One region of the Rhizobium sp. BK181 genome, then DNA from elsewhere that is predicted to be linked to it. Evidence: predicted binding sites of a transcription regulator. Region 1 holds the regulator's gene; the other holds the start of a gene.

What was found. Region 1 encodes PhoB, which activates phosphate uptake and scavenging genes when phosphate is short. Its sites were predicted from a motif close to TGTCATNNANCTGTCAT; they were not measured.
Region 2: a site for PhoB is predicted at 2,025-2,041, ahead of FHT77_RS10370 (NAD-glutamate dehydrogenase). Genes of this name have one in related genera too.

What each region holds. Positions count from the first base shown of each region.
Region 1 covers NZ_JACHZA010000001.1:980,131-984,343, forward strand. Annotated here, with positions in the region: gene FHT77_RS04985 (aspartate aminotransferase family protein) at 1-1,014, opposite strand, end outside; gene FHT77_RS04990 (GcrA family cell cycle regulator) at 1,443-1,976, shown strand; gene phoB (phosphate regulon transcriptional regulator PhoB) at 2,060-2,743, opposite strand; gene phoU (phosphate signaling complex protein PhoU) at 2,780-3,493, opposite strand; gene pstB (phosphate ABC transporter ATP-binding protein PstB) at 3,537-4,213, opposite strand, start outside.
Region 2 covers NZ_JACHZA010000003.1:88,987-93,199, forward strand. Annotated here, with positions in the region: gene FHT77_RS10370 (NAD-glutamate dehydrogenase) at 1-1,839, opposite strand, end outside; gene pdxY (pyridoxal kinase PdxY) at 2,093-2,968, shown strand; gene FHT77_RS10380 (carbonic anhydrase) at 3,025-3,666, shown strand; gene FHT77_RS10385 (lytic transglycosylase domain-containing protein) at 3,723-4,213, opposite strand, start outside.

The DNA of each region.
Region 1 (4,213 bases):
CACGGCTGCCTTGACGCCGAGCAGCAGTCCCTCGCCCCTGATATCCTCTATGATATCAGGATAGCGATCCTTGAGCGAGGCCAGCCCCTGACGGAAGACCAGCGAGACGTCGCGCACCTGCTGCAGGAAGCCATCCGCGAGGACCACCTCGAGCACGGCACTACCGACAGCCATGGCCAGCGGATTGCCGCCATAGGTGGAGCCGTGGGTACCGGCTTTCATGCCGGAAGCGGCCTCTGCCGTCGCAAGGCAGGCGCCAAGCGGGAAACCTCCGCCAATGCCCTTGGCAACTGCCATGATGTCGGGGGCGGCACCAGACCACTCATGGGCAAAAAGCTTGCCGGTGCGGCCCACGCCCGTTTGCACTTCGTCGAAGATCAGCAGCAGACCGTGCTCGTCGCACATTGCGCGGAGCGCCTTCAGAAACTCGTTGGTCGCCGGGCGAACGCCGCCTTCTCCCTGAATAGGCTCGATCAGGATAGCGGCCGTCTCGCTTGTAATGGCAGCGCGAACGGCATCGAGATCGCCGAAAGGAACCTGGTCGAAGCCGGGTGCCTTGGGACCGAAGCCTTCAAGATATTTCTCCTGGCCGCCGGCCGCGATTGTCGCCAGCGTACGGCCATGGAAGGCGCCTTCAAAGGTGATGATATGGAACCGCTCGGGATGGCCCTTCGAAAACTGATAGCGGCGTGCGGTCTTGATCGCACATTCCAAGGCTTCCGCGCCGGAGTTCGTGAAGAACACCTTGTCGGCGAATGTCGCCTCGGTCAGCCGCTTCGCGAGCGTCTCCTGACCGGGGATCTCATAGATATTGGAAAGGTGCCAGACCTTGTCTGCCTGCTCCTTCAACGCCCCCACCACGTGCGGATGGCCGTGACCGACAGAGGTGACAGCAACGCCCGCGCCGAAATCAAGATATCGCTCGCCCGTTTCGGTGATCAGCCACACGCCCTCGCCTCGCTCGAACCGCAGCGGGGCACGAGAGTAGGTATCGTAAAGCGCGGCTTCAGCCATGGCGCGATCTCCTGTCATTGATTACCAGTGGCCGGATTCCGGCTAAGGAAAGCAGGTCCGGAAAATTAAAAATGCCGCCTTTCGGCGGCGAGCAGCACTATTTACTTTTCGCACTGCGATGTCAACAAAACTGAGGCTTTGCAACATGCGTCAAGCAGCCATCTGAGGCCGCAGGACCTATCAACAACTAATGTTGCAGAAATGACTCTCCCGTCCAGCAAGTTGGGGAAAACTTGAAATTCGATTCGCCGGGATTCAACCGACTCTTGTCACAGAGTCAGCCTCACACTAGGTTAAAACTCAATTACTAGACTGCATGCGGCGGAACTAGTCACCAAAATCGAGCAAGCGTTTCTTGCCTCGGATACGTCCGGGGCAACGGTGAAGGATTCTGCCTACACCAACGCTAATAAGGCGGAGACAGGGGCATGAACTGGACAGACGAGCGCGTTGAAAAACTGAAGAAGCTTTGGTCCGAGGGCCTTAGCGCCAGCCAGATCGCAGCACAACTTGGCGGTGTAAGTCGCAATGCCGTCATCGGCAAAGTCCACCGTTTGAGTTTGCCCGGCCGAGCCAAGGCCGGAGGCTCGACGACAACTGTCAGAACGCCCAAGCGCACCACATCCGCGCCGCGCGCTCCGAACTATGCATCTCGCGTCACCACGCGCACCGTCACCCGCCAGCAGGGTGCGACGATGCTCAAGGAAGAGATCGAAATCGATGCTATCGAGCAAGTCAGCTTCCGCCCGGCCGCAAACGTGGTCGTTCCGATTTCCCGCCGCCTCGGCCTGACGGAACTGACCGAACGCACCTGCAAGTGGCCGGTCGGTGATCCGCTGAAGGACGACTTCCACTTCTGCGGCTGCGAATCTCCGGATAATTCCCCGTATTGCACGTACCACCAGCGTATGGCGTACCAGCCGGTCAACGAGCGCCGCAAGGCAGCCAACCGGGTCGCCTGACCCGGAAGCCGGATAAGGACACAAGAAAACGGGCCCTCGCGGGCCCGTTTTTCGTTGAAGCAGTATGGAGGTCGAGGGAAGCCTCAGGCTTCCATGGAGTATCCGGCACCACGCACGGTGCGGATGACGTCCTGCATGTTGGAGAAGTTCAGCGCCTTGCGCAGGCGGCCAACGTGCACGTCGACAGTACGCTCATCGACATAGATGTCGTGACCCCAAACGCCGTCGAGCAACTGCGAACGCGAGAAAACGCGCCCCGGTGACGCCATCAGGAACTCGAGGAGACGGAACTCGGTCGGGCCGAGGCGAACTTCGCGGCTCTTGCGATGAACGCGGTGCGTCTCGCGGTCGAGCTCGATGTCGCCGCACTTCAAGAGCGTCGAGAGTACCTCGGGCTTGGCACGACGCAGCATGGCCTTGACGCGGGCGACAAGCTCCGGCGTCGAGAACGGTTTGACGACGTAGTCATCGGCGCCGGTGGAGAGGCCGCGAACGCGTTCGCTTTCCTCGCCGCGCGCTGTCAGCATGATGATCGGCAGGCGCTCGGTTTCCGGCCGCATGCGCAGGCGGCGGCAGAGTTCGATGCCCGACACGCCCGGGAGCATCCAATCGAGGATCAGCAGGTCCGGCGTGCGTTCCTGCAGCCGGATCTCGGCCTCGTCGCCGCGCAGGATGGTATCGACCTCGAAGCCTTCAGCTTCAAGGTTATAGCGAAGAAGCACGCTCAGCGCTTCTTCATCTTCAACGACAGCTACTTTGGGTATCATTCGTTTCGGTCTCCTGGGGGCACGGTCGCGGAACGATTATTCCGTGACGGCGCCGACGGTGTTGGCGGTATCGTCCTTCGGACGTTCGCCTTCCGGCTGGGCACCGGTGGCCATGTAATAGATGGTTTCGGCAATGTTGGTCGCGTGGTCGCCGATACGCTCGATGTTCTTGGCGCAGAACAGAAGATGCGTGCAGCTGGTGATGTTGCGCGGATCTTCCATCATGTAGGTGAGCATCTCGCGAAACAGCGAGGTATACATCGCGTCGATTTCCTCGTCGCGTTCGCGGATCGACTTTGCCTTGTCGGCGGCCCGGCTCGTGTAGACGTCGAGCACTTCCTTGAGCTGGACGAGTGCCAGTTCGGAGAGATGCTCGAGGCCGCGAGCGAGCCTGCGCGGCACGCCGGCGCTCTGGACGGCAATGACGCGCTTGGCGGTGTTCTTGCCAAGATCGCCGACGCGCTCGAGGTCAGCCGCAATGCGGATCGAGCCCATGATTTCGCGAAGATCGGCGGCCATCGGCTGGCGGCGGGCGATCGTAACGATCGCCTTGTCACCAACCTCGCGTTCGGCGTGATCGAGGATCACGTCGTCGGAGATGACCTTCTGGGCCAGAGCCGTGTCGCCGTTGACGAGGGCGCGAACCGCATCCGAGACCATCTGCTCGGCCAGGCCGCCCATTTCCGAGATACGGCGGGACAGGAACTTCAGATCGTCGTCGTAGGCAGAAAAGATATGTGTCGATGCCATAGGGCTCATCCTTGAATATGGTGAGGGTTACCGACGCCGGCGATCAACCGAAGCGACCCATGATGTAGTCCTGGGTGCGCGGGTCGTCCGGGTTGGTGAACATCTTGTCGGTGTCGTTCTCCTCGACGAGATTGCCGAGGTGGAACATCGCCGTGCGCTGCGAAACGCGGGCGGCCTGCTGCATCGAGTGCGTCACGATGACGATCGTGTAGTTTTCGCGAAGCTCGTGGATCAGCTCCTCGACCTTTGCCGTGGCGATCGGATCGAGAGCCGAGCACGGCTCGTCCATCAGGATCACTTCCGGGCTGACGGCAACGGCGCGGGCGATGCAGAGACGTTGCTGCTGACCACCGGAAAGGCCGGTGCCGGCTTCATGAACGCGATCCTTCACCTCGTTCCACAGACCGGCGCGCTGCAGGCTGACCTCGACGATCTGGTCCATGTCGGCCTTCGACTTGGCAAGACCATGGATGCGCGGGCCGTAGGCGACGTTCTCATAGATCGTCTTCGGGAACGGGTTCGGCTTCTGGAACACCATGCCGACGCGAGCGCGGAGTTCCACGACATCGATATCCGGATCGTAGATATCGTCACCATCGAGCGTGATCTTGCCGGTAACCCGGCAACCATCGATCGTGTCGTTCATGCGGTTCAGGCTGCGCAGGAAGGTGGACTTGCCGCAACCGGACGGGCCGATCAATGCTGTCACCGTGTTTTCGC
Region 2 (4,213 bases), on a different contig from region 1:
GTGAAGGTCGATTTGTATGCCCCCCCGCGGCTCCAGTTCCATATCATGCAACACAACCAGCGTTTCCGCGCCGCCGTGGAGGGTTACGTCGATGTCGAATGTTCCCTCGCTAATGACGTTGAAGCCGAGGTTTTCAAGCAGCGGTACGCGGCGGGACAGGGCAAGTTGGCCGCCGGAATGGAAGATCTTCAGGCAAAGCAGCTCAACGCCGTCTTTTTCCCGCGTGTAGAACGCGATGCGGATCGGCTCCCCGGCCGCGCAGGCGGCGATATCCTCGAGATCGTAAAAGGTTTCTTCCGGCGGGAAGAGATCCTGGAAGGCGTGGCTTACGTGCAACTGAGGGGCCTTCGGCCCGGCTAGGGCTTCGAACCGATCATCCCACCGCGCGGTGATGGCGCGAATGGCTTCTTCCAGCTTTGCCTGCGGTACACGAGGGGTCTTGCCTCCGGACCGGCCGATGATGAAGTGGACGCGTGCGACACCGCCCTCCGGGAAAGCCGGATAGTAGGCCGAGACACGGCCATCGTAGACGGTCTTCAGATAGGTCCCGATCTTCTCACGCACGATCGAGTCATACTCTTCGCGTGGGACGTAAACGATCACCGATACAAATCGGTCGAAATGGTCTATGCGCGGCAGGACTCGAACACGCGGCCGATCGGCAAGATCGTTGATCTGCTCGGCGAAGCCGGCCAGAAGCGGTGTGTCGATCTGGAAGAGGTCGTCGCGCGGATAAGATTCCAGCGTGTTATCGAGCATACGGCCCGAGTGGCTCATTGGGTCGAAGCCGAAATGTTCCTTCACTCGCTCGATCTTGGAGCGGAGCAGCGGGATATCGCTTGCAAGCGACGTGTAGGCAGTCGAGGTGAACAGACCGACAATACGCAGTTCGCCCGTCACATTGCCGTCGGCGTCGAAGCGCTTGACCCCCACATAGTCCATGTAGGCGCGGCGATGGACGATCGACTTCACATTGGCCTTGGTCACGATCAGGAAGTCCGGGCCATCCAGGAATGCCAGGATTTCCGGGGTCGTCGTCACCGCATCCTTGCCGGTGCGCAGAACGAGAACGTCGGGGTTCGACAGGATGCCAAGACCCGTGCCCTTGTCGCGCTCGACCTTCGCGCTCGCGCCCTTGCCGGAATAGACATACTCCCGCATGCCGAGGAAGGTGAAATTTGCGTCGCGGAGCCAGGTCAGGAAGGCAAGCGCTTCGTCCCGTTCAGTCTTCCGCCGGCTGGCATTGTAGGCGGAAAGCTCATCGATCACCGTTCCAAGCTTATCCAGCATGGGTCTCCAGTCGGATACCGTTACCCGCACTTGCTCGACCACCGTTTTCACTCGCTTGACAAGCTCAGCGGCCTGGGCCGCTGTCAGGGGCGCAAGATGTAGCTGGATGTGACTGACGCGATTGGCCGGCTCGCTCGGGAGATCAGCGGTGTAAAGTTCGGGAGCCTTGCCGGGCTCCATCACCAGGATCGGATGCACGGCCATGTAAAGGTCGCGATAGCTGCTGGTAACCTCGCCCATCACCGATTCATACAGGAACGGCATGTTGTGGTCGGTCACCGAGAGAATGGATACCGCAACACCGCCCGGCTCCACGTCGGCAATCGTATCGATGGTGATACGTGCCGAGTTGCTGCCCCAGGCAGCCAGTTCCTTAGCCGAATGAACGGCGGAAAGCGCCAACATCTCCGGTGTGTATTGCTCCAGGTCATCGCCGCTGGCACGCCCAAAGAGGATATCAGGATCGAGATAGGTTTCCCCGGTTGCAGCCGCGATTTTGGTCGCGCTTTCAAGCTGTTTTTCTCGTTTCGGATTGTTTCGACCAGCCATCGCAGATACTCCCTCATCTCCTCGATTTGGCGCAAAGTAGCAGAAGATTTGACGAAAGAATCTCTAAATGAGCGCTTTCTGAGGCAGCTTTCATGCGTTTTTGGCCACCGCAACGCAAATTTTCGAAAGATTTTGCTTCGTCGTAGATATGTGGAAATTTCCCGAGCTGACGTTTTCATGTCTCTATGAAGAGCGGTTGACAGTGAAGCAGCAAAAAGGGGATCAACGGGTGTCGAAAGCTGAGTGGAGCATCATGTCGGAAAGTGCTGCAGGAACTGTCATCGTCATCTCCAGCCATGTTGTGCGTGGTTCTGTCGGAAATCGCGCGGCCGTCTTTGCGCTGGAGACCCTCGGCCATCAGGTCTGGGCGCTGCCGACGATCGTGCTCCCCTGGCATCCCGGCCATGGTCGGTCAACGCGGCTGACATTTACCGAAGCAGAGTTTGACGCGGCGATTGACGATCTCATCCGCGCGCCGTGGATCGGCGAAGTGAAGGCCGTTCTTTCGGGCTATTTCGGCAATGCGGCGCAGGCACGCTCGGTTGCCCGGCTCGTGACTGCTTTGCGCGAACGAAAGCCGGAATTGTTTTATGTCTGCGATCCGGTGATGGGGGACCTGGGTGGGCTCTATGTGCCGCAGGCAACGGCGGAGGCGATCAGGGATCATCTGATACCCCTCGCGTCGCTTGCGACGCCCAATCGCTATGAGCTTGCTTGGCTCGTTGGCGCCTCGCTGGATGACAATACGGCGATCATGGATGCCGCGCTGTCGCTGGGGCCGTCTCGCATGCTGGTAACGTCAGCCGTGCCGATGATGGCAGGCGGCACGGGGAACCTCTATCTTTCGGGGCGCCACGCGCTGTTGGCGGAACATCGCCTTATCGACAAGCCGCCGAATGGTCTTGGCGATCTCCTTGCGGCCCTGTTTCTATCGCGGCTTCTCTCCGGCATGGAGGACGAAAAGGCGCTCCAGCTTGCAACGGCAAGCGTCTATGAGGTGCTTGCTCGCGCTGTGAAGCGGGGCAGCGATGAACTGACGCTTGCGAGCGACTCCTCGAGCCTGGCAACGCCGATGGCAATGGTTCAGATGAGGCGCCTGCTGCATCCGGCCCAAAGGCGCAAGGGCTAGCGGCTATCGTGCGGTGCGATATTGATCTTGTATTGCGCAGGCTGTAATCGAAGATCATGCAGCATTTTCCAAGCACCCTTCTAGACGGTTATCGCAACTTTATGAACGGGCGTTATGCGGACGCCCGTGATCGCTATCGGACACTAGCGGAGCACGGGCAGAACCCCAGTACGCTTGTGGTAGCCTGCTCGGATTCCCGTGCTGCGCCCGAACTGATTTTCGACGCCGGCCCGGGCGAACTTTTCGTCGTCCGGAATGTCGCCAACATGGTGCCGCCCTATGAGCCGGATGGGCATTTCCACTCGACGTCTGCCGCGCTGGAATTTGCGGTTCAAGCCCTGAAGGTTACAGATATCGTCGTCATGGGCCACGGCCGTTGTGGTGGCATCAGGGCGGCTCTGGACCCGAGCGCTGAACCTCTTTCTCCTGGTGACTTTATTGGACGCTGGATGTCGCTCGTGAAGCCTGCGGCAGAACAGATCGGCGCCAACGACGTGATGACTGCCGCCGAGCGTCAAACTGCACTCGAGCGAGTATCGATCCGCAATTCGATTGAGAACCTCAGGACATTCCCGAACATCAAGGCCTTGGAAGAGGCCGGTGAGATCGCGCTTCATGGAGCATGGTTCGACATTTCGACCGGTGAACTGTGGGTGATGGATGCCGAAACCCGCGACTTCATTCGACCGGATGTCTAAGCCCAAATAAAAAGCGCCGAACTTCAGTTCGGCGCTCGTGGCTCAGTGTTGAATACTCAGTTTCCGTCGATTTGCTGGCCGATGTAGGCAATGGCCTGCTGATAGACCGTGGCGGCATTCCAGCCGGCGATCGCTGCAAAGTTGGGCTCGCCGGGCTGATAGCCGGCGCCGGCCTGCCAACCATGGCCCTTCAGGAAATTAGCCGTCGAGGCCAGCGCATCCGCGCGCGAGCCGACCATGTCGACGCGACCGTCGCCATCGCCATCGGCGCCGAAGCGTACGACATTGCGTGGCAGGAACTGCGTCTGGCCAATCTCGCCGTGCGCGGCGCCTCGCGCCTGCGGGCTGAGGTAGCCTTCCGAGACGAGTTGAAGCGCTGCGTAAAGCTGATCGGTGAAGTAATCAGAGCGCCGGCAATCGTAAGCAAGTGTCGATACGGCCGACATGGTGTGCTGGTTGCCCATGTAGCTGCCGAAGCCGGTCTCCATGCCCCAGATCGCGATCAGCGGGCCAGCGGGAACACCATATCGGCGTTCGATCGATGCAA